One region of the Arthrobacter rhombi genome, then DNA from elsewhere that is predicted to be linked to it. Evidence: predicted binding sites of a transcription regulator. Region 1 holds the regulator's gene; the other holds the start of a gene.
The links. The regulator HspR, encoded in region 1, represses chaperone genes until heat shock. The targets are predictions, from matches to a motif close to AAGTTGAGTCNNNNNGACTCAACTT.
Positions count from the first base shown of each region.

Region 1 (16,047 bases):
GGGAGCGGCGCACCGCGTCGGATACCGCTGCGACGGCGGATCGCTGGCCGATCAGCCGTTCTCCGAGCAGCGACTCCATGCCGAGCAGCTTCTGGCTCTCCCCCTGGAGCATGCGACCGGCCGGGATGCCCGTCCACGCCGAGATCACGTCGGCGATGTCATCGGCCGTGACCTCTTCGGAGACCATGGCTTCGGTGCGTACGTCCTGTTCCGCCGCCTGTGCCTGGTCCAGCTGGCGCTGGAGTTCCGGGATCTCCCCGTACAGCAGGCGCGAGGCCTTCTCGAGGTCACCGTCGCGTTGGAGGCGTTCGGCGCGGGAGCGCAGACCGTCGAGTTCGACCTTGAGGTCCCCGACCCGGTTCAGTCCGGCCTTTTCGGCTTCCCACCGGGCGTTCAGCGCATCGAGGCGCTCCCGTCGATCGGCCATCTCGGTGCGCAACGCTTCGAGTCGCTCGCGGGATGCCGCGTCGCTCTCGCCCTTGAGGGCAAGTTCCTCCATGGTCATGCGGTCCACGACCCGGCGGAGCTCGTCGATCTCCTCGGGCGCCGAGTCGATTTCCATGCGTAGCCGCGAGGCGGCCTCGTCGACGAGGTCGATGGCCTTGTCCGGCAGCTGCCGGCCCGAAATGTAGCGGTTGGACAACGTCGCGGCGGCCACGAGCGCGGAGTCGGCGATTTCGACCTTGTGGTGGGCCTCGTAGCGTTCCTTCAGACCGCGCAGGATGCCGATCGTGTCCTGAACGCTGGGCTCCCCCACATAGACCTGGGCGAACCGGCGTTCGAGCGCGGGGTCCTTCTCGATGTTCTGGCGGTACTCGTCGAGCGTGGTCGCACCGATCAGGCGCAGTTCCCCGCGTGCCAGCATCGGCTTGAGCATGTTCCCGGCGTCCATCGCCCCTTCCGAGGCACCGGCACCGACGACTGTATGGATCTCATCGATGAACGTGACCACCTGGCCGTCGGAATCCCGGATTTCCTCGAGCACTGCCTTGAGGCGTTCCTCGAACTCGCCACGGTATTTCGCTCCGGCAATCATCGAGCCGAGATCCAGGGATACGAGCTTCTTGCCCCGCAGTGATTCGGGGACGTCGCCGGCCACCATGCGCTGGGCCAGTCCCTCCACCACGGCGGTCTTGCCGACGCCCGGCTCGCCAATGAGCACCGGGTTGTTCTTCGTACGCCGCGAGAGCACCTGGACCACCCGCCGGATTTCCGCGTCGCGGCCGATGACGGGATCCAGTTTTCCGGACCGGGCGATGGCCGTGAGGTCGGTACCGAACTTCTCCAGTGCCTCGAAGGTGCTTTCGGGGTCCTCGGTGTCGCGTGGATTGTCGCCGCGCAGTCCCTCGACGGCCGCCTTCAGGGCCTCCGACGACGCCCCGGAATTGCGCAGGATCTGGCCTGCTGTCCCCGCGTCTGATGCCAACCCGAGCAGCAGGTGCTCGGCGGAAACCCTTCCGAACCCGAGATCGGTGGCGGCCTGGGTGGCCGAATTGATGACCTGCAGGAACGCGCGTGAGTACTGGGCCTGGGCGACAGTGGTGCCGGAGGAGGCGGGCAGGTCATGGATCGCGTTGCTGGCGGCAACGGAAACTATTTCCGGGTCCACGCCTGCCTTTTTCAACAACTCGACGGCGAGCGAGCCCCGTTCATCCATCAATGCCTTCAGCAGATGCGCCGGTTCCACCTGCGCATTTCCTGCGGTGGAGGCGTTCATGCCCGCGGCTGAGAGCGCTTCCTGGCTTTTGGTGGTGAATTTGGTGTCCATGCGGATCCTTTCCTGGCAGTCCAACCCTTTTCAATACTTGAGTCTACTACGCTCAAGTCTTGATCGGTGCGGATTATTCCCTGGGCATAGGCCCTCCGGACAGATCCCCCTCCCGGCGCACGGCCCACACGGGCTCACTGCGCGGCGGCGGCCGCCTCCAGGACGGAGATATCCAGCTTGTTCATCGGCATGAAGGCCTCGGCGACCCGTTGCGCGACCGCGGGATCCTCGCTGGACAGCAGCTCCGGCAGGCGCACGGGAACCACCTGCCAGGACACCCCGAAACGGTCCTTGAGCCATCCGCAACGTGATTCTTCACCACCGGCCGTCAGCGCGTCCCAATAGTGGTCGATCTCGTCCTGCGTATCGCACATGATCTGGAACGAGACCGCCTCGTTGAAGGTGAACATCGGCCCACCATTGAGGGCGACGAACGACCGGCCGTCCAACTCGAAGGAGACCGTCATCGGAACATCCGGGTCCGGGCCGGGAGATTGGCCCAGGAGCCGGGAGTTCGGGAACAGGTCCGTGTAGAAGTGGGCGGCTTCCAGGCCACGGTCCTCGAACCACAGGCAATTGACGATGTCTTGCATGGGGAACCTCCCAGGTTCCGGACCCGGGCCACCGGCAGGCACGAAAAGGCTGGTTTCGGGGTGGCCATGCCGCGGACACCGCGGCCCACCCCCAATGTAGCCGCCTCGTCACCGCCGGGGAATAGTCAGGCGGCAGGGCCCATCGGCAGGCGCGACCCCGAGGGCACGATGACCTTGCCCAGCGGCACGAGGGATACCGGGATGAGCTTGAGGTTGGCGATGCCCAGCGGGATCCCGATGATGCTGACGAACATCGGGATGGCCGTCAGCACGTGGCCGATGGCGATCCAAATGCCGGCGACAAGGATCCAGATGACGTTGCCCAGGGTCGAGAAGAAGCCGGTGCGACCGCCACGGTCCACGATCGTCCGCCCGAAGGGCCACAGCGCGTAGTTGGCGACGCGGAACGAAGCCAGCCCGAAGGGGATGGTCACGATCAGCAGGCAGCACACGATGCCGGCCAGCAGGTACCCCAGGGCCAGCCAGAGGCCGCCGAAGACCAGCCAGATGATGTTCAGGATCAGGTTCACGGGTCCGCTCATGCCCTCCAGTCTGCCCGTTGGATCCGCTCCCCGCCATCCGGGATCACCCTGGTTTCGCCGTCGTCCGCTTAAGTTTTGCTAACGATCATCGGCCGAACCCCGCATTTGGTACTGGACGGTAACCTCAACGGGTGAAGATGGAACCCATGATGACTCGGCGCCTCCCCCTGCGCTGGGGGATCGTCGGCCTGCTGATGGCTTCCCTGCTGTCCGGCTGCTCGCTGTCCCCCAACGCCTCTTTGCCGGCGCCCGACGGCGCCGGGGCCGGGGTCGGTACGCCGGCACCGATCGATGCCGGCGACGCCGCCGACGGGGAAACGAATGAGCGGCTGTTGGCCGGGGTGGACCGGGCCAGCCGTTCGGACGAGCAGCGCAACATCCACGCCAGCTGGTACACCCTTCCGGGCGAACCGGAATTCGGCCAGAGCCAGGAGCGGGCGCTCCAGGGCACCATCGACCACTACGTCGACGATCTCTCGCCACAGGCCTTCGACGGTGTCGCCCCACCGGAGTTGAACACCTCTTCGACCCTGACCGGTTCCTCGGACCGGATGCTCGGGGTCCGGCAGAGCACATATACCTTCTTGGGCGCCAGCGGCGGATCGTCCTACCGCACGCTCTGGTATGACCGTGAGGACCGGAAAACCCTGGCTCCGAGGGACTTGTTCGACTCCGACAAGGACTGGGAGCGGTTCCGTTCACTGACCTCCGAGCAGTTGGCAGCCGACGACGACGTCTTCCCCGAAGAGGCCGCCTCACCCGCTGCGGCGTTGTTCGACTCAGTGAACTTCGATGCCCGGGGCAACGCCCTGGTGGAGTTCGACGATTACTCGGTGGCCCCGGGATCCGTTTCACCGGTCATCGCCACGATCGCCGCAGAGGATCTGCTCCCCCTGCTCAGCCAGCGGGGGCTCGCCGTCCGCGCGGCAGGCATGGAGCCGGCACCCGTCACGTCCACGCCGCAGGACGACGGCTCCGGCGATGGCACAGGACGCGAGGGGGCCAGTCCCACGCCACGGGCCGCCGGCCAGCCGACCACCCGCACATCGCCGGACTGCCGGAAGGTCAAATGCATCGCCCTGAGCTTCGACGACGGTCCGGGACCGTCGACGGGCCGGCTGCTGTCCATGCTGGCCGACCATGACGCCCGGGCGACCTTCTTCGTCGTCGGCCCCAACGCGCAGCGCTACCCCGAGGTGCTCAAGCAGGCAGCGGACGCCGGACACGAGATCGGAAACCACACCTGGTCGCACCGGTCGCTACCCGGTCTGGCCCCGGAGCAGGCCCGGGAGGAACTGGGCAGGACCGACGATGCCGTTGCGGCGGCCACCGGTTCCACACCGACGCTGACCCGGCCGCCGTATGGAGCCACCAACCGCGAGGTGAACCGCCTGGTCCACACCCCCGTCATCTTGTGGGACGTCGACACCCTCGACTGGAAGCACCGCGATGCCGATATCGTCGCGCGGTCCGCGCTGCGTGATGCCCATCCCGGGGCGATCATGCTGATGCACGACATCCACCCGACCTCGGTTGACGCCATGCCGCGCATCCTGGATCGGCTCGCGGCACAGGGGTACCACTTCGTCACGGTGTCCGAGCTCCTGGAGTCCTCGAACCCGAAGGCCCAGGTGGCCTACAGCCACGGTCCCACCGGCAAATAGCGTCCGGTACCCGGCGGCGGCTAACGTTGGTCCAATGAATGATCCTGTAGCGCCCAAGCCCCCGGCCAGCGGTCGGGCCGTCGACGACCTGAGCTTCTACCGCACCGATCCGGTGTCCTTCGTGCGCCGCGGATCGCGCCTGCACGGCAAGCGCAAGGACTCCTGGGACCGCCTCTCCGGCGACTACGTCATCCAGGTCCCCCGAGACCACGCTGACACGTCGGTCCACGAGGACTTCAGCTTCGACGCGGAGCAGGCCTTCGGGCGCCGGGCACCGCTGACCGTGGAGATCGGCACCGGGCTGGGCGAGGCCATAGCCGCGGCCGCCGAGGCCCACCCGGAACGCGACTTCCTCGCCGTGGAGGTCTACCTCCCGGGGCTGGCCCAGCTCATGGCCCGGATCGATGCCAAGGGCCTGACCAACGTGCGGGCCGTGCAGGCCAATGCACCCGAAGTGCTCGACGTCATGCTCGAGCCCGGTTCCGTCGACGAACTGTGGATCTTCTTCTCCGATCCGTGGCACAAGACGCGGCACCATAAGCGCCGCCTGATCAAGGAGTCGTTCCTGCCCAAGGCCGCACGGGTCCTGGCGCCGGGAGGAACCTGGCGGCTGGCCACCGACTGGTCCCATTACGCCGAGCAGATGCGCAGGATCCTGGACGCTTCCGAGGACTTCACCTCGCTGCATCCCGGCGAGCAGTCCGGCACGGACTCACCGCTGACCCAGGTGCGCCGCGGCGGGCTGGAGGGCCATGATCCGGAACCGGGATTCGTCGACGAAACCGGCGGCTGGGCGCCGCGCTATGAAGGCCGGATCCGCACCAGTTTCGAGGGCAAGGCAGTGGCCGCCGGCCGGCTGGTCTTCGACCTGGCCTACCGCAGGAACGACACTCCGGGCTAGGACGACGGCGGAAGCAGGCCGTCGCCTCCCCTCGGCTGCTCGTTCAGGGGACCCCGCTATGTCCAGGTCGGCGTTGCGCCGATGAGGATCCTCGCGAGGTTGTGCAGGGAGAGGGTTCCCGGGTCGCGGTAGCCGTATTCGGCGCGGGCGGCACCGGGGACGTAGCGGGAGGTGTTGTGCCCGGTGACTGCCTGCAGGCCAGAGTCCGGATGGCCCTCGACGGCGAACGGCAGACCCGCCACCGCGGTCCGCCTGCTGAGCAGACGCCCCCACCGGGCGAGGTGGTCGCGGGTGGCCACCGCCTCGAAGCGGCGGTCCAGGGGCACGCCGAGCGTCTGCGGGTCGGCGAGCAGCTGCGCCGGGATGCCGGCGGAACCCGTGGTGGCGAACGTGTCGATCCGGGTACGCCGGGCCCCTGCGGGAACGGCCTCGCCAGCGAGCCGGGCCAGCGCGTGGGCGGAGAGGGTGGCTCCGTAGGAATGGGCCTCGATGCCGGTGTGCACGTCCGCGGGCAGCAGGGCACCGATGCGCCGGATGTCATGGGCCAGGCGTTCGACCGACGTGCGGGCGGCCCGGTTGAAGACGGCCCGGAGCAGCCCAGGTGCCGGATAGCCGAGCCAGGCGATCACCGCGGGACGTTCGGCACCGGCAGCGCGTTGGGCCACCAGCAGTTCACCTGCTTCGCGGGCGCTGCCCCACAGTGCGGTGCCCGGGCGGATGCCGGCTCCGGAGACCTGCCAGGTCAAGTGGGTGGCGGTATCGGGATCCCCGAGCACCACGGCGGCTAGCGGATCGGGACCGTCCAGGTCAAGGAACAGCAACCGGCGGGTGGGGATCCGCGGATCCATCGAGGTGGGCCGCAGCGCGTGGGCGACGCCGTCGATGGCCGCCTTGCGGCGTTGGTCCATCGCGTCGCGCCGGAGCTGGGCCGTCTCGAAGCGGTGTTCGGCCCGGGCGATCAGTTCGGCGACCGTGGCCGGTGGTGTGTCAGCCATGCCGGTGTGCCTAGTCCTGCGGGCGCCAGATGACGACTGCCTGGCTCCGGGCGCGTGGACGTTGGCCGCGCGAGAGGCTGACCACGTCCCCGGCTCCGGCACCGGCCGCGAACACGCGTTGCAGCTCCGAGGAGCGGCGGCTGACGTCCTCGAGTTCATTGCTCAGCTCGGCCACCCGGGCGCGCAACGCGGCGACCTGGTTCTCCAGCTCCAGGACCCGCCGGATGCCCTCCAGGGAGACACCGTCCTTGGAGAGCCGTTGCACCTCACGCAGCAATTCGACGTCGTGCTTGGAGTAGCGGCGTTGCTTGCCGCGTTGGCGCGACGGCGAGACCAGGCCCATCCGGTCATACTGCCGCAGTGTCTGCGGGTGCATGTCCGCCAGCTCGGCGGCCACGGAGATCACGAAGACCGGGATGAACCGGTCGTTGATGGCCAGTGCCTTGCCCTCTGACATGTGATTCCCTCCTCGTGGTCCATCCGTGTGACGTGCAGCCGCCCGGTGGGGCGGCGTCGGGGCTAGAGTACCGCCTTCGCGGCGAGCCCTTCCCGGGGGTTGGCGTCAGCGGTGGCCTCGGCGAAGGACCTGACCGCCTCCTGGGCCTCGGCGTTGAGCTTCTGGGGGACGACGACGTCGATGGTCACCAGCAGGTCGCCGGTGGCCTTGGAGGTCTTCACACCCCGGCCCTTCAGGCGCAGGGTCCGACCCGACGAGGTTCCCGCGGGGACCTTCATCTTCACGGTCTCCCCGGTCAGTGTCGGGACTTCCAGGGTGGCCCCGAGCGCGGCTTCGGCGAAGCCGACGGGCAGGTGGATCCTGATGTTGTTGTCCTCGCGGGCGAAAAACGCGTGGGGTTTGACCGAGACCTTGACCATCAGGTCCCCGTTGCCGGCCGGGCCGCGCTGGCCCTTGCCGCGTACGCGCACGCTCTGGCCGTCACGGATGCCCGCGGGGACGCGGACGTCGATGACCTCGCCATCCGGTTCGCGCAGCCCGATGGTGGTGCCGCGGATGGAACCGGCGAAGGAGATGGTGGTCGAGGCGGTGCGGTCGGCCCCTTTCTGGGGTGCCTGCTGGAAGCCGCCGAAACCGCCGCCGCCGCCAAAGAGGTCGGCGAATTCGGGGGGAACCTGTCCCCCGCCGGGGAACCCGCCGCCGCGGCGGGCACCACCGGAATTGAACAGGTTGCCGAACATGTCGTCAAAACCTGCGCCGCCGCCGCCTGCCGGACCGCCGCCGGCTCCCCCGGCGGAGAAGCGGGCACCGGAGCCCATGGCCCGGATCGCGTCGTATTGTTCGCGTTCCTCCCGGTCGGACAGCACGGAGTGCGCCTCGGTGATGTCCTTGAACTTCTGCTCCGCCGAGGCGTCCCCGGGGTTGGTATCCGGGTGGTACTTGCGCGCCATCTTGCGGTAGGACTTCTTGATGTCGGCGTCGCTGGCATCCTTGGAGACGCCGAGGATGGCGTAGAAATCCTTGTTGACCCAATCCTGACTGGCCATCGGGCGCCTCCTGTTTCTGCGTGGTTCGGGAAAGTTAAGGGGTCCCCGGCCGCCCCACTGGTGTGGGACGGCCGGGGAGGGGTGGTGCTATTCGCCGGTGGAGACGACCACCTGGGCCGCACGGATGACCCGGTCGCCCTTCCGGTAGCCGTTGCGCAGCACCTGCGCCACGTGGTCCTCGGGGACCTCGGGGTGGGGTTGCTGCATCAGTGCCTCGTGGACGTTGGGGTCGAAGGCGACCCCCGCGTCCGCGATGCGCTCCAGGCCGTGGCCGGCGAGGATGGTGTCGAATTTCTTCGCCACCGCCGCGAACGGGCCCTCGTCCAGGTCGCCGTGCTTGCGCGCGGCGTCCAGGTCATCGAGCACCGGCAGCAGGCTGTTCAACACCGACTGGACGGCCAGATCGCGTACTGCTTCCCGGTCGCGCTCGACGCGCTTGCGGTAGTTGACGTACTCGGCCTGCAAACGCAGCAGGTCGTTGCGCAGCTCCGCTTCGCCGTCGGTCGTTGCAGCGGGCGGCTGCTCCTGACCGGCCTCGTTGAGGATCTGCTCGGCCTGGGCCAGCGCGTCCTCGGTCTCGACGCCGTCTTCGGCTGCGGTCACGTCCTCCTGCCCTGCGGCATCACGCACCTCACCCGTGTCGGGATCGACCTTGCGCTTGTCCGTGAAGCGCACCGGCTCTTCGCCGTGCTCTTCTTCGTTGCCGTGGTGTGGCATCGGAATCGAACCGCCTTACTTCTTCTCGTCGTCTTCGTCGACAACCTCGGCGTCGACGATGTCCTCTTCCGGGGCCTCGGCACCGGTGGACTCGCCACCGGCTTCGCCGGCTGCGCCGTCGGCCTGGGCCTGGGCGTAGATGGCCTCGCCGAGCTTGGTCTGGGACGCCTGGAGCTTCTCGTAGGCGGCCTTCACCTCGTCGTCGTTGTCCTGGCCTTCAAGGGCAGCCTTCAGGGCGTCGACGTCGGCCTGAACCTCGGTCTTGACCTCCTCGGGCAGCTTGTCCTCGTTGTCCTTGATGAGCTTGTCCACGGAGTAGGCGGACTGCTCGGCGGCGTTGCGGGTCTCGGCTGCCTCGCGGCGGGCCTTGTCCTCGGCTGCGTGCTCCTCGGCTTCCTGGACCATGCGCTCGATGTCTTCCTTCGCCAGCGAGGTGCCGCCGGTGATGGTCATCGACTGCTCGGTGCCGGTGCCCTTGTCCTTGGCGGACACGTGCACGATGCCGTTGGCGTCGATGTCGAAGGTGACCTCGACCTGCGGCACGCCACGCGGGGCCGGTGCGATGCCGGTGAGTTCGAAGGTGCCCAGCGGCTTGTTGTCGCGGGTGAATTCGCGCTCGCCCTGGAAGACCTGGATCGACACGGACGGCTGGTTGTCATCCGCGGTGGTGAAGGTCTCGGACCGCTTGGTCGGGATGGCCGTGTTGCGCTCGATGAGCTTGGTCATCACGCCGCCCTTGGTCTCGATGCCCAGCGACAGCGGGGTCACGTCGATCAGCAGGACGTCCTTGCGCTCGCCCTTCAGGACGCCGGCCTGCAGTGCGGCGCCAACGGCGACGACCTCATCCGGGTTGACGCCCTTGTTGGCTTCCTTGCCGGCCAGCTCCTTGACCAGGTCGGCCACGGCCGGCATGCGGGTGGAGCCGCCGACGAGGATGACGTGGGCGATGTCGGAGACCTTGACGCCGGCTTCCTTGATGACATCGTTGAACGGCTTGCGGGTGCGCTCGAGCAGGTCCTTGGTCAGGTCCTGGAACTTGGCGCGGCTCAGGTGCTCGTCCAGGTGGACGGGGCCGTCGGCGGTGACCGAGAGGTACTGCAGCGAGATGTTGGTGCTGGTCGCGCTGGAGAGTTCCTTCTTGGCCTGCTCGGCAGCTTCCTTGAGGCGCTGCAGGGCGATCTTGTCCTTGGACAGGTCTGCACCCTTGGACTTGGCCTGGGCCAGCAGCCAGTCGACGACGCGCTGGTCCCAGTCGTCGCCACCGAGGCGGTTGTCGCCGGCGGTGGAACGCACCTGGATGGTGGAGAAGTCGTCCTCGTCCTTGCCGACTTCGAGCAGGGAGACGTCGAAGGTGCCGCCGCCGAGGTCGAACACGAGGATGAGCTCGTCTTCCTTGCCCTTGTCCAGGCCGTAGGCCAGTGCGGCCGCGGTCGGCTCGTTGACGATGCGCAGGACGTTCAGGCCCGAGATCTCGCCGGCTTCCTTGGTGGCCTGGCGCTCGGCGTCGTTGAAGTAGGCCGGGACGGTGATGACCGCGTCGGTGACCTTTTCACCCAGGTACGACTCGGCGTCGTGCTTGAGCTTCATCAGGGTCCGCGCGGAGATCTCCTGGGCGGTGTACTTCTTGTCATCGACCGTGGTGGTCCAGTCGGTGCCCATGTGGCGCTTGACGGAAGCGATCGTGCGGTCGATGTTGTTGACGGCCTGGCGCTTGGCGATTTCGCCAACCAGGACCTCGCCTGCCTTGGAGAAGGCCACCACGGACGGCGTGGTGCGTGCGCCTTCGGCGTTGGCGATGACGGTGGGCTCGCCGCCTTCCAGAACGGAGACGACCGAGTTGGTGGTTCCGAGGTCGATACCTACGGCACGGGACATAATGCATCCTTCTTTCCGGTGGGAAATGCTGGGTTCTCCGCCCAACCCGGGAGGTTGAGCGTTCTGCACTCAAGTCTACTCAGGCTCATTTTGATGTCAACTCGAAGTTGAGTGCGATCCGCTCAAGTTTGGTTTCGGGGTGGTGTGGGGGGATGCAAAAAGGCGCCGCTTCCCCGTTCATGATGGGGGAAGCGGCGCCTTCAGGAACCTGGTTGACGGACTCGGGGTCCGGCAGCTGGGAGCCTACTTGCGGTTGGACTGCGGGGCACCGGCCCGGCGGCTGCCGCGGCCACGGCCGGGACGACCCGCGCCGAGGGCCTCCTGGGCCTTGGACCCGATGGCTTCGCCGATGGTGTTGGAACCGCGGTTGCCCGACGAGGACGGACGCGAGGAGGAAGCGGACCTGCTGGAATCGCCGCCGCGCCCTTCGGCGCGGGGTGCGCCCTGGCGTTGTCCGGCACGGCTGCGGCCGCCGGCACGCTGGGTGCCGCCTGCGCGACCTCCCATGCCGTCGCCGCGCTGGCCACCGTCACGCCCACCGCGCTCACCGCGTTCGGCGGCCGGACGACCGGCGCCTTCGCCGCGGTTGTTGCGGGCATCGCGTGAACGGTCGGCACCATCGCGCGCCGGGCGGCGATCGCCGGAGGGGGCCTCCGTGCGGCCCGGACGGGAGTTGCCGCGCCCACCACGACGGCGGCCACGGCCACCGGCGGCGTCGGAATCTGCCAAGGACTTCGCCCGCGGGGTGGAGTGCGGCGTCGGTGCCACGTAGCTGACCGGCTCGGCCTTGTCGCCACGCACTGCCGCAACCGAGGCGGCCTGCGGGGTGACCCGCTCCAGCGGGACCTTGATGCCGGCGGCGCGCAGCAGCGACTTCACGTCGCCCTGCTGGTCCGGAGTGGCGATGGTGACCACAGTTCCGGAGGACCCGGCCCGGGCGGTGCGCCCGGAGCGGTGCAGGTACGCCTTGTGCTCGGCCGGCGGGTCGATGTGCACCACCAGCTCGACTCCATCGACGTGCACGCCACGCGCGGCAACGTCGGTGGCCACCAGCACCCGGGCGTCGCCACCGGCGAAGGCGGCGAGGTTGCGGTCACGGGCGTTCTGGCTCAGGTTGCCGTGCAGGTCCACGGCGGGCACGCCGGACTTGGAGAGCCAGACGGCCATCTTCTTGGCGTGGTGCTTGGTGCGCATGAACATGATGCGGCGCCCGGTGCCCGATGCCAGTTCGAGCACCAGCTCCTTCTTGGAGTCGGCGTCGACCATGAAGACGTGGTGGTCCATGGTGTCCACCGCGGCCTGCGAGGAATCCACCGAGTGGACGACCGGGTTGCTCAAGTAGCGCTGGACGATCTTGTCCACACCGTTGTCCAGGGTGGCGGAGAAGAGCATGTGCTGGATGCCCCGCGGGGTCTGGTCCAGGATGCGCTTGACCACCGGCAGGAAGCCGAGGTCCGCCATGTGGTCGGCCTCGTCGAGGATGGAGACCTCGACGCGGGACAAATCGGCGACGCGCTGCTTGAGCAGGTCCTCCAGGCGTCCGGGGCAGGCGATGAGGATGTCGACGCCGGCGTTGAGGTCCTTTTCCTGGCGGACCTGGGAGACGCCACCGAAGACGACGGCCGTGCGCAGGTCGGCGCCCTCGGCCAGCGGGATGACGACCTTGCTGATCTGGGTGGCCAGCTCGCGGGTCGGTGCCATGATCAGGGCGCGCGGGGAGCGGGCCTTGCGGGGCTTGGGGTCGGCGGCCAGGCGGGCCACCAGCGGCAGGGAGAAGGCCAGGGTCTTGCCGGAGCCGGTCTGGCCGCGGCCGAGCACGTCCTTGCCGGCCAGGGTGGAGGGAAGGGTGGCTTCCTGGATAGGGAAGGCGGAATCGATTCCCTGGGCGGACAGGATGTCGGCCAGGCGTGCGGGCACGCCAAGGGAAGTAAAGGAAACGCTCACGGGGGCTGCTTTCGGTCGTTGCTATGCGCAACCGGGTTCGGCGCGCAGGTCGCCGAAGAAGAGGATGGCCTGGGCCCCCAGGTGGGGTGCTCCGCCAATCGCCCGGAGGCGATGGGTCTTCCGCCGCTGCTGCCGGTGCATCATGGGTGATGCCGGGGCGGCGGGAAAAGGGTCAAATCTGTCGACGCAGGGCCCGCGTGCATCCGACCGGAGCCGGAAAGCGTGGAGCCACTGCCCATCAGTCTAGCAGCGGCTTCCACGCCTTTCCTATTGTGTGCCGGATCTCACGGGCGGCGCAGCGTCGGCCGCGGCGTCGCCGATCCGGGTCCCCGGTTTCCAGGGCAACCAGATCCGATCGCCCAGGTCGTAGGCCAGCGCCGGGACCAGCAGCGACCGGACCACCAGGGTGTCGAGCAGGACGCCGAAGGAGACGATGAAGGCCAGCTGGACCAGGAACATGATCGGGATGACGCCCAGTGCCGCGAAGGTCGCTGCCAGCACGATGCCCGCCGAGCTGATGACTCCCCCGGTGACGGCCAGCCCGCGCAACACCCCGTCCCGGGTGCCGTGCCGGCGCGATTCCTCCTGCACGCGGGTCATCAGGAAGATGTTGTAGTCCACCCCCAGGGCCACCAGGAACACGAACCCGAACAGCGGCACCGACGGGTCGGCCCCGGGGAAGTCGAAGACACCGTTGAAGACCAGGGCAGAGACGCCCATGGCCGTTCCGTAGGAGAGCACCGTCGTCAGGACCAGCAGCACCGGTGCCACGATCGAGCGCAGCAGCAGGACGAGGATGAGCAGGATCGCCCCCAGCACCAGCGGGATGATCTTCACCAAGTCCGCCTCCGCCGTGAGGTTGGTGTCCAGGGCCACGGCGCTGGGACCGCCGACCAGGGCATCGGGATCCACGGCATGGGTCGCCGTCCGCAGCGCCGTGACCGTATCCTGCGCGGCCGTCGAATCGGCGGCGTCGGACAATGTCACGCTCAGCAGCACGTGGCCGTCCACGACCTGGGGCTGGGTTTCCGCGCCGGGGGCACCGACGCCGGCGGGCGCTCCCCCGGGGGCCTGCAGGAAGGCGTCGGCAACGCCGTCGACCCCCTTGACCTTTTCGAGCACGGCCTCGCCGTGGCCGGAATCGACGATCACGGTGGCCGGGCTGCCCGCCCCGGCGTCGAAGTGCCGGGCCAGCGCCTCCTGCCCGCTGGCCGACTCGGTCTGCCCGAGGACCAGGTCGCTTTGCGGGACGCCGGTGGCCTGCAATTGGCTGACCCCGGTGCATCCTGCCAGCAGGAGCAGGGCAGTGGCGATCCAGATCCGGCGCGGATGCCGGCGCACCAGCCGGGCCGTGCGCGCCCAGAGGCCCGCGCCGTCCACCGGGGAGGACGGGACATGGTCGTGGTGGCGCGGGATGAGCGGCCAGTAGGCGCCCCGGCCCAGCAATCCCAACAGCGCGGGCAGCAGGGTGAGCGTGGCCAGGACGGAGAACACGATCCCCGAGGCCCCGATCGGGCCCAGGGCCTTGTTCGAGTTCAGATCGGAGAAGACCAGGCACAACAGCCCCACGGTCACCGTTGCCGCCGAGGCGACGATCGGCGCTCCGGCCCCGCGGACTGCCGCACGGACCGCCTGCAGCCGCCCCGCCCCGGAGGCGATCGCCTCCTTGTGCCGGGCCACCAGCAACAGCGAGTAGTCCGTCGCGGCCCCGATGACCAGGATGGACAGGATCCCCTGGCTTTGCCCATCCAGCACGATCCATCCCGCCTTGGCCATCCAGAACACCGCGAGGATCGCCGCGCAGAGCGCAGACACCGAGGTGAACAGGACAGCCAGCGGCAACAGCAGCGACCGGTAGACCAGCAGCAGGATGACCAGCACCGCACCCAGCGCCGCCAACAGGAGGATCCCGTCGATCCCGGCGAACGCACCAATCAGGTCGGCGGTCAGCCCCGCCGGACCGGCGACGTAGGCGCTCACCCCGGGCGCCAGGTCGGCCCCCAGCAGGCTGCGCAGCGACGCGACCGCCTGGTCGGTATCCACGGCGCCATCGAGCGGGACGATCATCTCGACGGCGAGGCCGTCCTTGGAGGGGAACGGACCAGCCACCTTCCCGGCGATGGCATCCAGGCCGGACACGTCGGCGGCCAGGGCCTTCAGGTCGACCTTCGCCAGGTCGGCCCGGTCGGCAGCCTCCAGCACGACGACGGCGGGAATGGCGCCGCTGCCGTCGAACCGCTGTTGCCACTGCAGGGCTCGGGTGGCCTCCGCCGAGGCAGGCAGGAAGCTCGATTGGTCGTTGCTCTGGACCTGGTCCAGCTTCCCGAACGTCGGTCCGCCGATCCCTGCCACGCCCAGCCACACCAACACCAGGACCGCGCACACCGCCAGGCGCACCCGGGAGTGCGACGGCCCAGCCACGGACTTACTTCCATCCTGAAATAGTTTCACCATGGAATCATAACCGATCGGCGCTAGACTTCGACAGTGGACAACGGAGCAAACTTCCAGTTGGTCCGGCTCCTCCAGGAATTCACCCAGGCGTCGGACCGCTTCGTGGACACCACCGGCGGCGACAATTCGATGCACCGCAGCGACCTCAATGCCATCACGGTGATCATGCGCCATGAGCAGGCGGGTCAACCGCCCACGGCATCTGCGCTGGGCCGGGAACTGCACCTGAGCCCGCCGGCCACCTCGGCCCTGGTCAACCGCCTCGAACGCAGCGGACACGTGGTGCGTCACCGTTCGGAGGAGGACCGCCGGGTGGTGCGCATCGCGGTGACCGACCATGCCGTCTCCGAAGGCCGGCGCATGTTCGGCCCGTTGGCCCGCGCCCTGGGCCAGGCCATCGACGGCTACACCGAGGCAGAGGTCGGCATCATCTCCCGCTTCATGGCGGATGCTTCCCGGGCGGTCGACGACGCGACGAAAAAACTCGACATCTAGCTGTCCGGGGCACGCCCCCGCGGCCTAGGCTCAACCCATGGACAATGAGGTTTACTCACACGGCCACCACGAGAGCGTCGTCCGCGCCCATGCGGTGCGCACCGCCGCCGACTCCGCCCCGCACCTGCTGCCGCACCTGGCCCCCGGCCAGCGCCTGCTCGACGTGGGCTGCGGGCCGGGGTCCATCACCCTGGACCTCGCCCGCCGCATTGCCTCCCCCGATGGCAGCGGCCAGGCGATCGGCGTCGACCGTTCCGAGGACGTGTTGGCCACCGCCCGCGACCTCGCCGCGGCACAGGGCGTGCAGAACGCCACCTACGAACCGGGCAACATCTACGATCTGCAGTACGACGACGGCTCCTTCGACATCGTGCATGCCCACCAGGTGCTCCACCACCTCGCCGACCCGGTGGCCGCCGTGCGCGAATTGCGCCGCGTCACCGCACCGGGCGGAGTGCTCTCGCTGCGGGAGGCCGACTATGCTGCCATGTCATGGTTCCCCGGCAGTGCCGCGATGGACCGGTGGCGTGAGGTCTACGACGCGATTTCGCGCTCCAACGGCGCCGAGCCGAATGCCGGACGCCGACTACTGGCCT
Region 1 covers NZ_BAAAIV010000004.1:394,360-410,406, forward strand. Annotated here, with positions in the region: gene clpB (ATP-dependent chaperone ClpB) at 1-1,768, opposite strand, end outside; gene ABD088_RS04360 (VOC family protein) at 1,903-2,361, opposite strand; gene ABD088_RS04365 (YccF domain-containing protein) at 2,487-2,903, opposite strand; gene ABD088_RS04370 (polysaccharide deacetylase family protein) at 3,041-4,567, shown strand; gene trmB (tRNA (guanosine(46)-N7)-methyltransferase TrmB) at 4,602-5,468, shown strand; gene ABD088_RS04380 (alpha/beta hydrolase) at 5,525-6,463, opposite strand; gene ABD088_RS04385 (heat shock protein transcriptional repressor HspR) at 6,474-6,920, opposite strand; gene ABD088_RS04390 (DnaJ C-terminal domain-containing protein) at 6,983-7,966, opposite strand; gene ABD088_RS04395 (nucleotide exchange factor GrpE) at 8,054-8,683, opposite strand; gene dnaK (molecular chaperone DnaK) at 8,699-10,558, opposite strand; gene ABD088_RS04405 (DEAD/DEAH box helicase) at 10,802-12,502, opposite strand; gene ABD088_RS04410 (hypothetical protein) at 12,524-12,646, opposite strand; gene ABD088_RS04415 (MMPL family transporter) at 12,770-14,956, opposite strand; gene ABD088_RS04420 (MarR family winged helix-turn-helix transcriptional regulator) at 14,990-15,451, shown strand; gene ABD088_RS04425 (class I SAM-dependent methyltransferase) at 15,489-16,047, shown strand, end outside.

Region 2 (16,047 bases), on a different contig from region 1:
CACGCCTCGAAGAACTCCTCCAGGGTCCCCGCGCCCCCGGGAAGGGCGACGAAGGCGTCCCCGAGTGATGCCATCCGGTCCTTGCGTTCGTGCATGGTGCCCACGATCTCCAGCGTGGTCAGTCCGGTATGCGCGGTCTCCCCGTCGACGAGGGCCTGGGTGATGACCCCGTGGACCGGGCCGCCGGCGTCGAGGGCGGCATCGGCGACCTGGCCCATGAGCCCCACGTGTCCGCCGCCGTAGACGATGCCGACGCCCCGGCGGGCCAACCCCGCGCCGAGCCGGCCGGCGGCCAGCCGATAGGCCTCCCCCTCACCGGTCTTGGAGCCGGTGAAGACGACGAGGTTTCCCGGCAGGGGCCGCGCCCGACCGGTGATGGCCGGCAGCACCTGTTCGGTCAGCAGCGGGGCCAGATCGGCCGGCCATGCGGCCGTCGGGTCGAGCCAGCGCAGTTCCGCGATCTCCGCCGTCGCGGTCGGCTCGGCCTGCGAGGGGTGTTCGAAGACCGTGGCCACCAGCTCGAATCCGGGCTCGTTGGCGGCGGCGCAGCGGAAGACCCCGATCTCCCGCAAACCCTCTGGCTCCAGCCGGACGCCGATCTCCTCGGCGCATTCGCGCAGAGCCGTCTCGGCCGCCGATTCCCCGGCTTCGGGTTTGCCCCCGGGGAACATGAACCGTTCAGTTCCCCTCTTGCGCACGGTGAGGACCTCGCCGGCTGCATTGCGCACGACGACGGCGCTGACATGGATGATCTGTTCGGCTTCGCTGTTCACCCTCCCACGCTATCGGCAGAGGCCCCTGCGCCGGGGGACAAGAGGGCGACACGCAAAGCCAAAGCCGCCGGACGTGACCCGGGGCACAGTGGAATCGAGACCGGTTCCGTCACGATCCGGAGAGCAGCCACCAGGAGGAACCGTGTCCACCAGCAACGCCCCACACCAGGTCCGACGGGCCCCGGCGGCCGACGCCGGATTGGGCCGACGCCGGCTCGGGATCCCGGCGCTGGTCTTCATGATCATCGCCGCCTCCGCCCCGCTGACCGTCGTCGCCGGCGGAGTGACCAGCAACTACGCGGTCACCGGCTTGCTGGGCATCCCGTTGTCCTTCGTGGTGCTGGGGGTGGTGCTCATCCTCTTTGCCGTCGGCTACCTGGCCATGAGCCGCCACGTCCACAACGCCGGCGCCTTCTATGCCTACATCTCGCGCGGGCTGGGCAAGCCGGCCGGCGTCGGCTCCGCCTGGGTCGCGCTGATCGCCTACAACGCCATGCAGATCGGCATCAACGGGCTGTTCGGCTTCGCACTCTCCTCCTTCGTGGCCCACCTGACCGGCGCCCAGATCCCCTGGTGGCTTTGCTCGCTCGCCGGCTGGCTGGTGGTGGGGATCCTCGGGGTGAACAAGGTCGACCTCTCGGCCAAGGTGCTGGGCATCCTGGTCGCCCTGGAATTCCTCGTCGTCATCATCTATGACGTGTTCGCGTTCGGCAACGCCCCGGAGGGCATCAGTGGCGCATCGCTGGAGCCGTCCTCGCTGTTCACCACCGGCGTCGGGGCGGCGCTGGCCTTCAGCATCGCCGCCTTCATGGGGTTCGAATCCGGTGCCATCTACAACGAGGAGACCAAGGACCCGCGGACCACCGCGCGGCGGGCCACGTATATTGCCGTCATCGTCATCGCCGTGTTCTACGCGTTCTCCGCCTGGGCCATGGCCGTGGCCGAGGGCGACAGCCAGGTCGTGGGCAGGTCCCAGGAGTTCGGGCCCGACCTGATGTTCGTGTTCCTGGCCGACCACGCCGCTACCTGGTTCGTGGACCTGGCGAACCTGCTGTTCATCACCAGCTTGCTCGCCGCGCTGGTGGCCTTCCACAACGTCGTGGCACGCTACGTCTTCGCCCTGGGCCGCGAGAGCGTGCTGCCGGCGGCCCTGGCGCGCGTCTCTCGACGCACGGGTGCCCCGGTGGCCGGTTCCCTCGTGCAGTCGGTGATTGCCCTGATCGTCATCATCGTCTTCGCGATCGCCGGTACCGGACACGAATACGGGGCACTGTTCCCGGTCCTGACGCTGTTCACTTGGTTGACCAACATGGGGGCGTTCGGCCTGGTCCTGCTCATGGCGCTGACGTCCTTCGCCGTCGTCGGGTTCTTCCGCCGCACCCCCTCGGGCCACGGAATCTGGACGACGACGGTGGCACCGCTGGCAGCCGGTGTCGCCCTGACCGTGTTGTTCGGCATGATCGTGGCCAACTTCGACGTGCTCATCGGACTCGAGCAGACCGGGGTGCTCAGCTGGCTGCTGCCGGCGATCGTCGTGCTCCCCGGAGTCGCCGGCGTGATCGGCGCCTACTGGCTGCGCTCGGCACGCCCGGGCGTCTATGCGGGGATCGGCCGCGGCGGCGTGGATCCGGATGAACTCGACTAGCTGACGGGCAGGCTGATGTCGACGCGTTCGGAACGGGCCCGCAGGATGGCCTTGACCGAGGCGGTGGCCGCCCCGCCCGGGGCGACCCCGGTGACGATGTAGGTCCCGGTCGGGGGCAGGTCCAGCACGTAGTGGCCGTCCGCGTCGGTGCGGGTCGCCGCCACGAAGTCCCCGACCCCGGCGTTCAACGTCACCAGGGCGTCGCCGACCGGGTGCCCGGAGCGCTCGACGAGCCCCTCGAGGGAGAGCTGGTCGAGCAGCTCGAGGTCGTGCTCGGTGTCGCCGCCGGAGAAGTCGACGCATTGGGACCGTGGCGCCCAGCCGCCGGCATTGGCCACCACCACGTAGCGGCCCGGCCCGGGCAGTGCCGCGGTGAAGTGGCCGTCGCGGTCGGTGCGGGCCCAGTCCCCGGGGACCCCGTCCTCACGGACGAACGTCACCACTGCGGGGCTGGGCAGGCCGGTGCGTCCCTGCATCGACAGGCGTCCGTGCACCAGGGTTTCCTCGACGTCATCTGCCGCCTTCACGGTGTGGCTGCCGCCGGGAATGAACAGGGCGATGCCGATGCCGATCGTCGCTGCCACCGCGGCCAGCCAGAAGGACAGGTGCAGCGCATCGAGCGAGGGGACGGGGACGCCGTCGTACTTGATGACCATGGCGGAGAGGATGAGCCCGGTCAGGGCGCTGGCCACCGAGGTGCCCATGGAGCGGACCAGGGCATTGACGCCGTTGGCCGACGCGGTCTCGGTGATGGGCACCGCTGCCATGATCAGGGTGGGCATCGCGGCGTAGGAGAAGGCGACGCCGACGTTGACCAGGGTGGCGCCGACGATGATCTCCCAGACGCTGTTGTCGAAGAAGACGCGGCCCACATAGGTGGCGGCCATGATCGCGCTGCCGAACACGATGGCTGTCTTGCCGCCCCAGCGGTTGATCATCGCGCCGGCCACGGGGGCGAGCACCACCATGGCCAGCCCGGAGGGCACCATGGCCAGGCCGGCCATCAGCACCGAGAGGCCGAAGGCATACCCCGTGCCGCTGGGGACCTGGAGCTGCTGGGTGGTGACGAGCATGTTCACGAACATCGCCACGCACATGAAGAACGAGGCGATGTTGGTCAGCAGGACGGGGCGTTTGACGGTGGTGCGCAGGTCGACCATGGGCTGGTTGATCCGCAGCTGCAGGGGGATCCATCCGGCCAGCAGGGCCAGGGAGAGCGCGAACAGTCCCAGGACCAGGGGGCTGGACCAGCCCCAGCTCGCACCCTTGGAGATCGCCAGCAACGCCGCGGTCAGGATGAGGGACAGCACCAACGCCCCCAGCACGTCGAAGCGTCCCGGCGTGGTGATCTTCGATTCCTCCACCAGCAACAGGACACCGACGATGAACACCGCGCCCAGGGCTGCCGAGACCCAGAACAGCGACTCCCAGCCGAAGGCGTTGAACAACAAGCCGGAGAGCGGCATGCCCAGGGCGGCACCGATGCCCAACGTGGCACTCATCAAGGCGACGGCCGAGGCCACCTTCTCCTTGGGGAGTTCGTCGCGCAGCACCGAGATGCCCACCGGGATCAGCGAGGAGGCGAAGCCCTGCATCGCGCGTCCGGCGATGAGTGCGGGGAACGTGCCGCCGACGGCTGCCACGAGCGAGCCGATCGTCATGACGACCAGTGCCAGCAGCAGCATCTTGCGTTTGCCGTACATATCGGCCATGCGGGAGATGATCGGGGTGAAGATCGCCGCGCTGAGCAGGGTCGCGGTGACCAGCCAGGAGGAATCATCTGCCGAGACGCCCAGGATGTGGGGGAACTCCGGCAGCAACGGGACCACCAGGGTCTGTTGGAGGGAGACGACCATGCCGCACAGGGCCAGGACTGAGGTGGTGGCCCACGCGGGGACGGAGCGAAGCGGCACGGGACGTGGCCTTCCGGGGGAAAACGGAGGGGCGAACGGCCGTTGACCCCCCAGTCAGGCAACACCGTTGCCTAGGTCAACGTCAAGGCGGTGGCTGCCGCGGGCGACACACTGCGTCGCGGGTTGCCGCCGGTGGGATTCGCAGCACCTGGGCGCGGACGAGGACGCCCCCGCCACCTGTCCTGCAGGTAGCGGGGGCGTCCGGTGGTGATCGTGCGGGCTACGCGGCCAGTGGTGCGCTGGCCGCGGTGCCGGTGACCTGCAGCTGGTCCCCGTGGGCCGCCACGGTGACCGAGCCGCCGTCGTGCACCTGTCCGCTGACCAACAGGTCGGCGATCGCGTCATCGACCTCGCGCTGGATGACCCGGCGCAGCGGGCGCGCCCCGTATTCGGGCTCGTAGCCGTGCTCGGCGATCCAATCCACCGCGCTGTCGTCGATGGTGAAGGAGATGTCCTGGGCCGTCAGCCGTGCCTCGGTGTCGCGCAGCTGCAGTGACACGATCCGGCGCAGCTCGGCCTTCTCCAGCTTGCGGAAGAGCACGATCTCGTCGATCCGGTTCAGGAACTCCGGCCGCATCGTCTCGCGCAGCCGGCCCATGACCCGGTCACGCAGTGCCTTCTCGGAGCCGAAGCCGGTGGTGTCGCCGGATTGCGGGTTGAAGCCCATGGCCCCGGTCTTGCTGGCCAGGAACTCCGATCCGAGGTTGGACGTCATGATGACCACCGTGTTGCGGAAGTCGACCGTGCGGCCCTGCCCATCGGTGAGGCGTCCGTCGTCCAGGACCTGCAGCAACAGGTTGAACACGTCGGGGTGCGCCTTCTCCACCTCATCGAGCAGGATGACGGAGTAGGGATTGCGGCGGACCTTCTCGGTCAGCTGCCCGGCCTCGCCGTATCCGACGTAGCCCGGAGGCGCCCCGACCAGGCGGGAGACCGTGTGGCGCTCGCCGAATTCGCTCATGTCGAAGCGCAGCAGGGCGTCTTCCTTCCCGAAGAGGGACACGGCCAACGACTTGGCCAGCTCCGTCTTGCCCACGCCCGTCGGGCCCAGGAACAGGAAGCTGCCGACGGGCCGGGACGCGTCGCCCATGCCCGTGCGGTTGCGCCGCACCGACTTGGCGATGACGGAGACCGCATCGTCCTGGCCGATGACCCGTGAGTGCAGCTCGTCTTCCAGCTTCGCCAGCCGGGCGCGATCGCCCTCGGTGAGGCGGGATGCCGGGATGCCGGTGGCGCGGGAGATGATCTGGGCGATCTGTCCCTCGTCGACCACCTCGGCGGTCGCCGCCCGCGGGGCGGTGCCGGTGGCTGCCACCTGCTCCAGGTGTTCGGTCAGCCCGGCGATCTCATCGCGCAGCTGACCGGCCTCCTCGAAGCGTTCGCCGGCCACCGCATTGCTCTTGCGCGACTCCAGGTCCGCCAGCTCGGCGCGCAGCGCCTCGACATCGACCGCCGGGCCGCGGCGCAGGCTCAGCCGGGCGCCTGCCTGGTCGATCAGGTCAATCGCCTTGTCCGGCAGGAACCGGTCGGTGAGGTACCGGGCCGAGAGCTCGACCGCGGCGCGCAGGGCACCTTCGGTGTAGGTTACGTGGTGGTGCTCGGCATACCGGTCCTGCAGGCCGGTCAGGATCTTGATGGCGTCCTCCTGGGTGGGTTCCCCCACGGTGACCGGCTGGAAACGGCGCTCCAGCGCCGGGTCCTTTTCGATGGTGCGGTATTCGCCGAGCGTGGTGGCACCGATCAGGCGCAGTTCGCCCCGGGCCAGGCGTGGCTTGAGGATGTTGCCCGCGTCCATGCCGCCGCCCTCGCCGGAGCCGCCGGCCCCGACGACGGTGTGCAGCTCGTCGATGAAGACGATGTATTCGCCGGCGTTCGAGGCGATCTCGTCCATGGTCTTGGTCAGGCGTTCCTCGAAGTCGCCCCGGTAGCGGGTGCCGGCGAGCATGCCGGGCAGGTCCAGGGAGATGACCCGCTTGCCGTGCAGTTGGGCGGGGACGTCGTCGGCCGCAACGGCCTGGGCCAGGCCTTCGGCGACGGCTGTCTTGCCGACGCCTGCCTCGCCGATGAGCACGGGGTTGTTCTTGGTGCGGCGGGCCAGGATCTCGATGGTCTGCTCGATCTCCTGTTCACGGCCGATCACCGGGTCCAGCTTGCCCTCGCTGGCCAGGGCGGTGAGGTCGGTGCCGTAGGTATCGAGCATCGGGGTCTCGGAGGCGGAAGCAGTTCCCGCGGCGTCGGGGGCCGCACCGGGCTGCCCGGCAGCTGCGGCCTGCTGCGCGGCGGCGGCACCGATGTGCTGCAGCGATTCCGGGGTGACTCCCGAGGCGGCCAGCACCTGGCCGGCGGGGGAGTCCTGGTTCAGGACGAAGGCGACGAACAGGTGTTCGGGGTCGATGTAGGTGGAGCCGAAGGCGCGGGCGACCTGCCGGGCATCCAAGAGGGCCCGCTGGGCCGAGGCCGTCAGTGACGGGGCGCCGCCATCGTGCCGGGCGGAGGTCTGCGGAAGACGCTGTTCGGCGTCGCGGACGATGGCCGCCACGTCAATGCCGGCTGCGTTCAACTGCGCTACGGGACCTTCCTGTTCGAGCATGACGCGCAGCAGGTGCAGGGCATCGATCTCGGCGTGGCCGTGCTCGGCGGCAAATCCGGCCGCCTGCGCGAGCAGCTCGTGGGTCCGGCGGCTGAGCAACCGGGTGATGTCGATGGGACGGCCTGCCTGTGGGGCGCGCTGGCCTTGCAGGTAGCGGGCCAGGAAGTCATCAAATGAGCCGTTGCCCGACCCGGTTGGTCCGAAGAACGTTGGCATTGATCCTCCAAAGGTAACTTGAGCGTCTTGCGCTCAAGTGTAGAGAGTTGAGTGTGTGTTACTCAAGTTAACGCAGGCGTGCCGGGATTATTCCTGCGCCAGGTCTTTGGCGGACTCCGATCCGGGCCGAACCTATCCCGGAGCGGGGGCCCCGAGTAGTCTGCTGGCAAGGGTTGGGTCCGACGGCCAGCCGGTCGTCGGACCCGTGCCGCAGTTTCGAGATCCCGGAGTGTGCTGACATGAAAAAGCTGATCAACGACCCCCAAGCCGTCGTCCAGGAGTCGATGGACGGATTCGGGCTGGCACATGCCGATCTGGTGTCCATCCACCGGGATCCACTCTTCGTCACCCGCAAGACGGGGCAGCAGGGCAAGGTGGGGCTGATCTCCGGTGGTGGCAGCGGCCACGATCCGCTGCATGCCGGGTACGTGGGGTACGGGATGCTGGACGCCGCCGTTCCCGGACCGGTGTTCACCTCGCCCACCCCCGACGCGATCATTCCGGCGACACGTGCCGCCGACACCGGCGCCGGCGTCGTGCACATCGTGAAGAACTACACCGGCGACGTCCTGAATTTCGAGACGGCCGCCGAGATGTGCCAGGCGGAGGGGATCGAGGTGCGCACGGTGCTGGTCAACGACGACGTCGCCGTGGAGGACTCGCTGTTCACCGCCGGGCGTCGCGGCGTGGGCGGCACGGTCCTGGTGGAGAAGATCGCCGGGGCCGCGGCCGAACGGGGGGATGGGCTCGACGACGTCGCCGCCATCGGCAACCGCGTCAACGACAACGTGCGCAGCATGGGGGTGGCGCTCGGTGCCTGCACCGTCCCGCACGCGGGGGTCCCGAGCTTCGAGCTGGCCGATGACGAAATCGAGATCGGCATCGGCATCCACGGCGAACCCGGCCGGCACCGGATTCCCCTGGAACCGGCGGACGGCATCACCGATCGCCTGCTGGAACCCATCCTGGCGGACCTGAAGCCCGTGGCGGGGGAGAAGGTCCTGCTGTTCGTCAACGGCATGGGCGCGACCCCGACCAGTGAGTTGTACATCGTCTTCCGGCGGGCGGTCCAGGTCCTGCAGGATGCCGGGCTGTCGGTGTCCCGGTCCCTGGTCGGGAACTACATCACCGCCCTGGATATGCAGGGCTGCTCCATCTCGGTCCTGCGGCTCGACGACGAGCTGACCGGGCTATGGGATGCACCCGTTGCCACCCCGGCACTGCGGTGGGGCAAGTAGATGGCCGACACCCTGGGAGCCGACTGGGCCATCGACTGGCTGCGACGCAGCGCTGCCACGGTGGCAGAACACCGCGTGGAGCTCGGCGAACTGGACCGGGCCATCGGAGACGGGGACCACGGGGAGAACCTGGACCGCGGCTTCAAGGCCCTGGTGGCGAAGCTGGACGCGGAGGCCCCACCCACCCCGGGCAGCGCCTTCAAGCTGGCGGCCATGACCCTGATGTCCACCGTTGGTGGCGCCGCGGGCCCGTTGTACGGCACTGCCTATCTGCGTGCGGCCGGCGCGGTGGGCGAAGCCGAGACCCTCGATGCCGGTGCCCTCGTGGCGGCACTGACCGCTGCGCGCGACGGTGTCGTCGCCCGGGGCAAGGCAGCGCCGGGGGACAAGACGATGATCGATGCCTGGACCCCTGCTGTGGATGCCGCCTCCGCCGCGCAGGGGCAGGGGGCGCTGGCCGTCTTGGAGGCGGCGGCCACCGCTGCCGAGGCAGGGGCCGTGGACACCGATCCGTTGATCGCGCACAAGGGGCGCGCCAGCTACCTGGGCGAACGCGCCGTGGGGCATCGCGACCCCGGGGCTGCTTCGTCGGCGCTCATCCTGCGCGCCGCTGCGGACGCGGCCGCAGGGATTGCCTCATGACCGTCGGCCTGGTGGTGGTCTCCCATAGCGCCCAGCTGGCCGCGGGCGTGGTGGAGTTGGCATCCCAGATGGCGCACGACGTGGTCCTGGTCGCGGCCGGGGGCATGGACGACGGGAGCGTGGGCACCTCGTTGGACCGGATCATGGCGGCACTGGGCGAGGCGGAGAGCGGTGACGGGGTAGTGGTCCTGGCTGATCTCGGATCGGCGGTCATGACGGCCGAGGCCGCCATCGAGTTCCTGGACCGGCCCGCCGCGGCCTGCCTGGCGGATGCGCCCCTGGTGGAGGGCGCGGTGGCGGCGGCTGTTGCGGCCCAAGGAGGGGCCGACCAGGACGCCGTGCTTCGTGCAGCGGAATCGGCGTGGAGTCCCGCCGGGTCGGCCCGACCGGGCCCGTCCGGGCCGGAGGTGGACGCTGGGGCCCCGGCGCCGCTGACGTCAGTGTTCACACTCGTCAATCCGCTGGGCCTGCATGCCCGTCCGGCGGCGGCGTTGGCGTCGGAGCTGGGTGCCCTGGACGTCGAGATCGAGATCAACGGGGTCGATGCGCAGTCGGTCATGATGCTGATGACCCTGGGCGCCGGTCAAGGCGCGGAACTGCACGTCAGCGCATCGGGTCCAGAGGCGCAGCAGGCGCTCGACGTGGTCCGGCACGCCGTCGAGACGGGCTTCGGCGAATCCTAGCGGCGCGGAACGGACGGAGAATGCCCGGCCACCCTGCCCGGCAGTACTGGTGCGGCTGAGTCGCGCATGCTGGCCGGTAGGATAACCAGCGACACCGGGCGCGAAAGCGCGCCCACCCGGGAAGGACGATGGTGGCCGAACCAGGCAACGAGCAGGAGCCGGCGCAGCGCGGATGGCTGGCGGGCAAGGTCCTGCCCGGTGGAGATGAACCGGATCCTCGGTTCACGCTGGCCAACGAACGCACCTTCCTGGCCTGGATCCGCACCTCGCTGGCGTTCCTGGCTGGCGGGATCGCCTTGGAGGCGTTTGCCTTCGACTCCTTCCCGCATGATCTGCGCCAGGCCATCTCGATCATGGTGATCTGCATTGGCCTCCTGATCAGCGCCGGGGCCGTGTTCCGCTGGCTCCGGGTCGAGACGAGCATGCGCCACCACCGTCCACTGCCGTTCCCGGCGATCATTCCCGTTCTGGGCCTGGGCGGTGCCCTGGCTGCGGCGGTCATCGTCATCGTCCTGGCAGTGTCGGGCTAGGCAGAGGATGTCCACGCCCATCACCCGCGCCCACAACGATCCCGGTCTGCAGCCGGAACGCACGGTGATGTCGTGGGGGCGGACCACGCTCTCGCTCTTCGTCGTCAGTGCCGTCTTCCTGCGCTGGATGCCGCACTACGGTTGGCCGATCCTGCTGCTGGTGGCCGTCGCCGCCGGCGGGGCGCTGGCCATCTATTTCACGCAGCGACGGCGCTACGACGTTCGTGCGCACGGGATAGCCCGCGGTCGCATAGCCGCCGATGCGGTTGCGGTGTTCTCCACTGCAGGAGCAGTGATCGTCCTGGGTGTGCTGGCGGTGGCTGTGGTGGCAACTACCTGATCGTCAGCCAGATCGTCTTCAGTTGCGTGTACTGCTCGAAGGCCTCCAAGCCATTGTCCCGGCCGCCAAAACCGGAGGTCCGGTAGCCGCCGAAGGGCGTGGTGATGTTTCCTTCGCTGTAGCCATTGATGGCCACGGTCCCGGCGCGGACGCCGCGGGCCAACCGAAGGGCCCGGTCGATGTCGCGCGACCAGATCGTCGCGGCCAGCCCGTACTCGGTATCGTTCGCCAGACGCAGCGCCTCGGACTCGTCGTTGAACCCGATGACCGCGACCACCGGTCCGAAGACCTCCTCGCGGGCGACCTGCATGTCGGGTTCGACGTCGTCGATGACGGTGGGGGCGATGTACCAACCGCCGGTCTCGGCGAGCAGTGCCTCGCCGCCGGTGACGATCCGGGCGCCGGCGGACCGGGCTCCGTCGATGTAGCCGAGGACCCGTTCCAGCGCAGATGCCTCGATGAGCGGGCCGGTGACGGTCTCCGGCGACGAGGGATCCCCGACGGTACGGACCCGCGCCTGCCGGGCGAGCTCGTCGACGAACTCGGAACGGATCGATTCGTGGACCAGGATCCGTGAGCCGGCCGAACAGTTCTGCCCGGACGCCCAGAAAGCGGCCTCCGCCAGGTCCTCGGCGACCTCGGGGAGCCGGTCGGCGTTGTCGGCCAACACGATCTGCGGGGACTTGCCCCCGCACTCCAGCGCAATGTTCTTCAGGTTGCTGTCCGCCGAGTAACGCAGGAACTCGCGGCCGACTTCGGTCGAGCCCGTGAAAGTGATCATGTCGACGTCCGGGTGCAGACCCAGCGCCCGGCCCGCGATGTGCCCCAGGCCCGGGACCACATTGAAGACGCCGTCGGGCGCCCCGGCCTCGGTGGCCAGTTCGGCGATCCGCAGCGTGGACAGCGAGGCCAGCTCCGGAGGCTTGACCACCAGCGAGTTGCCGGCCGCCAGGGCCGGGGCCATTTTCCATGCCAGCATCGCTGCGGGGAAGTTCCAGGGCAGGACGGCGCCGACCACACCGATCGGTTCGCGGACGATCAGGCCCAGTTCTCCGGAACCCGTGGGGGAGACCTTGCCGAAGACCTTGTCCACTGCCTCGGCATACCAGCGGATGGTGCCGATGGTGTCCGGCAGGTCGAACTCGTGGCAGTTGGCGATCGGCCGACCGGCGTCGATGGATTCGAGCCACGCCAACTCGTCGGTGGCGGCCTCGATGAGGTCGGCGAGGCGCAGCAGCACCGCCTTGCGCTCGGCGGGGTCCGCCTGGCTCCACGTCCCGGCTTCGAAGGCGGTACGTGCGCTGGCAACGGCGGCATCCACATCCTCCGGTCCGCAGGCGGCGATGTCGGCGATCTTCGCCCCCGTGGCGGGGGCGAGGGATTCGAACGTCTCCCCGGCGACCGCTGGACGGAACTGCCCGTCAATGTAGGCGCCGGTGCGCAGGGACGTTGTGGGGATCTCGGCCATGGGGTGACTCCGTCCGGGCTGGGGTGCTGCATTGTCCCCGATGCTAGTGGCGACGCTGCCCGGAAGCCATGGTTAGCGGGTAGGGCCCATGCCTTAGCCGGGAAGCACGACGGCGGTGCCCGGCACCAGGGTGCCACCGGTGCGCACGTGCGCGTAAATGCCCATGTTGGTGTGCCCGAAGGCCTCCTGGAGCGTCTTCAATACCGGTACGTCCCGCCGCGCCGACTCGAGGTTGACCTCGGTGGCCGTGCACCGGCCGATCTCCTTGAAGACCTCCAGCTGGATGCCTCCTGCTTCCAGCGTGCTGCCGAGCAGGTCCCGCTCGGCGAACGGCTCGAGCCCGTCGATGTAGATGTTCGCGCGGAAGCGCAGCGGGTCGACTTCGGTCCCGGCGGCGCGGGCCAGCTCGCGGATGGAGGCCAGGTTGATGATCGAGACCGCCTGCATGTCCGCGGGGTCATCGCTGCGCAACAGGTCCGGGAAGCGACGTCCGGGCTCCTCGGCGAAGACGGGCTGCCGGTCGGCGGGCAGGCCCAGCAGGGTGGCGATGCACGCGGTCAGCTCTCCCCGGCCCGCGGCGGTGGACAGGTCCGCACGCAGGAGGGCGCCGCCGTCGTGCCCCGTGGCCGGGAGCGCAGTGTCGACGCCCGGGATGGAGCGTAATTCCACGGTGTCGGTGTCCGGGAAGTACTCGCTGCGCACCCCCGCCAAGGCCGGTTCGCGCATCAGGACGTGGAATTCGCGTTTGCCCAGTGCCTGCCGGTCGCCGGGGACGTACCGGCCGTCGGCGCGGGCCAGCGCGTAGGTGCGGTCGTGGGCGAAGCCGTGGCCGGCCGCCAGGGACGCCGCGTCGAGCCGCTGCGGGCTCAGTCCCTTGATCGGGTAGTAGTACAGGGAGTCGATGGTGGGGCCGTGGCCCGGGGTCTGCTGCACGAGACCCAGTCTAGATGCGGCGGTTGCGTAGGGTGGGTTCGTGACCTCACTCATGGTGGCGGCCCTGCTCGGGGCCCTGTATGTCTGGCTGCGGCGACGGGACCGCAGGATGCTGCGCAACGGGGTGGTGCTGGTCGCCGCCGTCTGGTTTGCCATCGGTGGGGCGACCGGGCTGATCGCCCGCGTCTTCCCGCCGTTCGACTATGTCTGGCTCGCGATCCTGGCGTTGGCACCGTTGGCAGTGCTGGTGCTCGCCGGCTTCCTCATCGCCAACGGCATCACGATGCTGCGCAGTGAGGGCCGCCGGCTGGGTAACCTGCTGACCCTGCTGCTGGGGGTGGCCATCCTGGGGCTGCCGGTGCTGGCCCTGCTGCTGGTGTTCTCCGCCAACCCGCTGGCCATCGGGCTCGCGTTCCTGCTCTTCTTCCTGTGCAGCTACCTCGGCGTGGTGTTCGTGGTCTTCCTGGCCTACGCGATTGCCTATGGGCGGATGGAGCATGACGTCTCCCCGGCGGCCATCACCATCCTGGGGTCCCGCCTCATCGGGGGAAAGGTCCCGCCGCTGCTGGCCAGCCGGCTGGACAAGGCGGTGGAGCTCTACCGGGCGGCGCCGGAGCCGAAACCGGTCCTCATCCCCTCCGGCGGGCAGGGCGCCGACGAGTCGCGGCCGGAAGGGGAGGGCATGGCCGAGTACCTGATCGACGCGGGGGTCCCCGCCGCCGACGTCGCCCCGGAGAACCGGGCCCGCACCACCCGGGAAAATCTGCGCTTCTCCCGGCAGGTCCAGAAGGATGCGGGCCGTGCCGGATCCCAGCTGGTGGTCACGAACAACTACCACGTGCTGCGCGCCGCCCTGCTGGCCCGCAAGTACGACGTCGATGCCCAGGTGGTCGGATCGCCCACCGCCCGCTATTACGTGCCCAGCGCGTTCCTGCGCGAGTTCGTCGCGATCCTCAGCGAACATCGGGTCCTCAATGCGCTGCTGTGCCTGCCGTTCCTGGGCGTCACGGTTGTGCTGGTGCTGGCGGTGCTGGGGAACTCCTAGCGTTGGCCGGTTTCCACGGCTTCAGCCAGGGGGTTTCGGCCATCCCGTCCGCGGCCGCCATCAGCTCGAACCACGTGGCCCGGTCCAGGGTCTCGCGGATGATGTCGGCATGGCCGGCATGGCGGGCCGCCTCTTCGATCACATGGCAGAGCACCCAGCGCACCGACCAGGCCTCGACGTCCTGGGGGAACCAGGGAGCGCTGCGCGGGACGGGGACCGGGGCGTCCAGTTCCGCCGCGGCGACGATCCGTTGAGTGGCGGCCTCCTGGGCGTCCAGGTCCGCGAGCAACCCGGCCAATGAGTCCTCGGCCGTCATCGTGTACTGGTCGGCGTAGGTCGCCACCGCCTGCTCAAAGGGGATCTGGTCGGCGGCGGGATGCCCCGGCGCGGCGGCGATGCGGTCCACCCAGCTGGCCTCGCAGGCGGTGACGTGCTTGATCAGTGCGCCCACGGAGAGCGCGGAGACCGTCGGGGTGGAGCGGGCCTGGTCATCCGTCAGGCCGAAGGCGATGGTGCGCAGGTTCTGGCGTTGTTGGGACAGGAAGGCAAGCAGTGCCGATTTCTCGTCGGCGACGGGGCCGGGCATGGCAGGCATGGTGGATCCTTTCGTGGGGATGGGCGGGTGCGGTTAGCGGGTGCGGTGCGTGTAGAGGTCGCGCAGCAGGGAGATCTCGGCGCCGTGGTGGATGACCTCGCGGTGGATGTGCAGCACCAGGGTGGCCATCGGCAGCTCGCCGAAGGGCCCTTCCGCCGGGCCGCAGGGCTCCGCCAAGGCCTCCTCGTCGAGGCTGGCGATTCCTGTCATCCAGCGGGAGTGGGCCGCATCGAGCTGGGCCAGCGCCCCCGCTGCGGTGCCGGCGTAGTCGTGGGACCTGTAGGTGTCCTCCGGGCCGCCGAAATGGCTGGCGTTGCGCTCGCCGAAAACCCCCACGATGAGATGTCCCAGACGCCAGGCGATGGTCGTGAACGGTGGTGGCGTGGGTTCGGGGAATGCGAAGTCGATGACGTGTTCCCCACTGCCGGCGGCCACCAGGCCGGGTGCATCCGGTCCGGCCTGGCCGCGGGGCCTGACGGTCCAACATCCCGGGACGGGTTCCCAGCGGTATTCGTCATCGGTCAGGCCCTCGAGCCGGGGACGCAGCTGGTGCTCCCAATGCCAGGCGAGTTGTTCGGTCAGTTCGTGGGTCCAATCGATGCGGTTCGCGGTCGTGGACTGCTCTGCTGGTGTGCTCATGGAACCAGTCTCCGGCCAATGTAGGACAGCTTCTGTCCGCTACCTGTGGGAGGCTGTGGCCATGGACGAAACGCTTCGACGGGTTCTGGGTCTGCTCAACCTGTTGCAGTCACGGCCGGTGTGGACCGGGACCGAACTGGCAGCCGAACTCGGGGTCACCACCCGCTCCATCCGCCGTGACGTCGAACGCCTGCGCCGCCTCGGCTACCCGATCCGTGCCACCCAGGGAGTCGGCGGCGGGTACCAGCTCGGTGCCGGCAAGGCCCTGCCGCCGCTGCTGCTCGACGACGGTGAAGCCGTGGCGGTGGCCGTCAGCCTGCGGCTGGCCGCCGGCGGGTCCGTGTCCGGTGTCGGGGAGGCCGCCCTGCGCGCCCTGTCCAAACTCGACCAGATGCTGCCCGCCCGGTTGCGGGCCCCGGTGGAGGCGGTGGCCAGCTCCACGCTCTCCCTCGAGGGGGTGCGCGGCGGTGAACTGGTGCCGTCGTCCCGGTTGCTGGAGTTGGCGCATGCCATCCGCACCCCCGCGGTGGTCACCTTTGCCTACACGGCTGCGGGTCCCGACGCGGTATCCGCCGAACGCCGGGCGGAGCCGTACCGGTTGGTTTCCGCCGGGCGGCGCTGGTACCTGATGGCCTTCGACCTGGAGCGTGACGCGTGGCGCACCTTCCGGCTGGACCGGATCGGCACGGTCCACGCCACCGGTTTCCGGTTCACCCGGCGCGAGGCTCCCGACCCCGCCGAATTCGTCCAGGCCGCGATCTCGCAGAATCCCTATGCCCACATCGCCCGGGTGCGGA
Region 2 covers NZ_BAAAIV010000003.1:69,241-85,287, reverse strand. Annotated here, with positions in the region: gene ABD088_RS01375 (TIGR00730 family Rossman fold protein) at 1-773, opposite strand, end outside; gene ABD088_RS01370 (APC family permease) at 916-2,418, shown strand; gene ABD088_RS01365 (MFS transporter) at 2,415-4,331, opposite strand; gene ABD088_RS01360 (ATP-dependent Clp protease ATP-binding subunit) at 4,552-7,137, opposite strand; gene dhaK (dihydroxyacetone kinase subunit DhaK) at 7,377-8,375, shown strand; gene dhaL (dihydroxyacetone kinase subunit DhaL) at 8,376-9,017, shown strand; gene dhaM (dihydroxyacetone kinase phosphoryl donor subunit DhaM) at 9,014-9,700, shown strand; gene ABD088_RS01340 (YidH family protein) at 9,829-10,230, shown strand; gene ABD088_RS01335 (DUF202 domain-containing protein) at 10,238-10,570, shown strand; gene ABD088_RS01330 (aldehyde dehydrogenase) at 10,563-12,038, opposite strand; gene ABD088_RS01325 (MOSC domain-containing protein) at 12,132-12,971, opposite strand; gene ABD088_RS01320 (YdcF family protein) at 13,012-14,016, shown strand; gene ABD088_RS01315 (DinB family protein) at 13,976-14,611, opposite strand; gene ABD088_RS01310 (DinB family protein) at 14,645-15,250, opposite strand; gene ABD088_RS01305 (helix-turn-helix transcriptional regulator) at 15,312-16,047, shown strand, end outside.
Region 2: the regulator HspR is predicted to act here: its motif matches at 7,182-7,206, upstream of ABD088_RS01360 (ATP-dependent Clp protease ATP-binding subunit).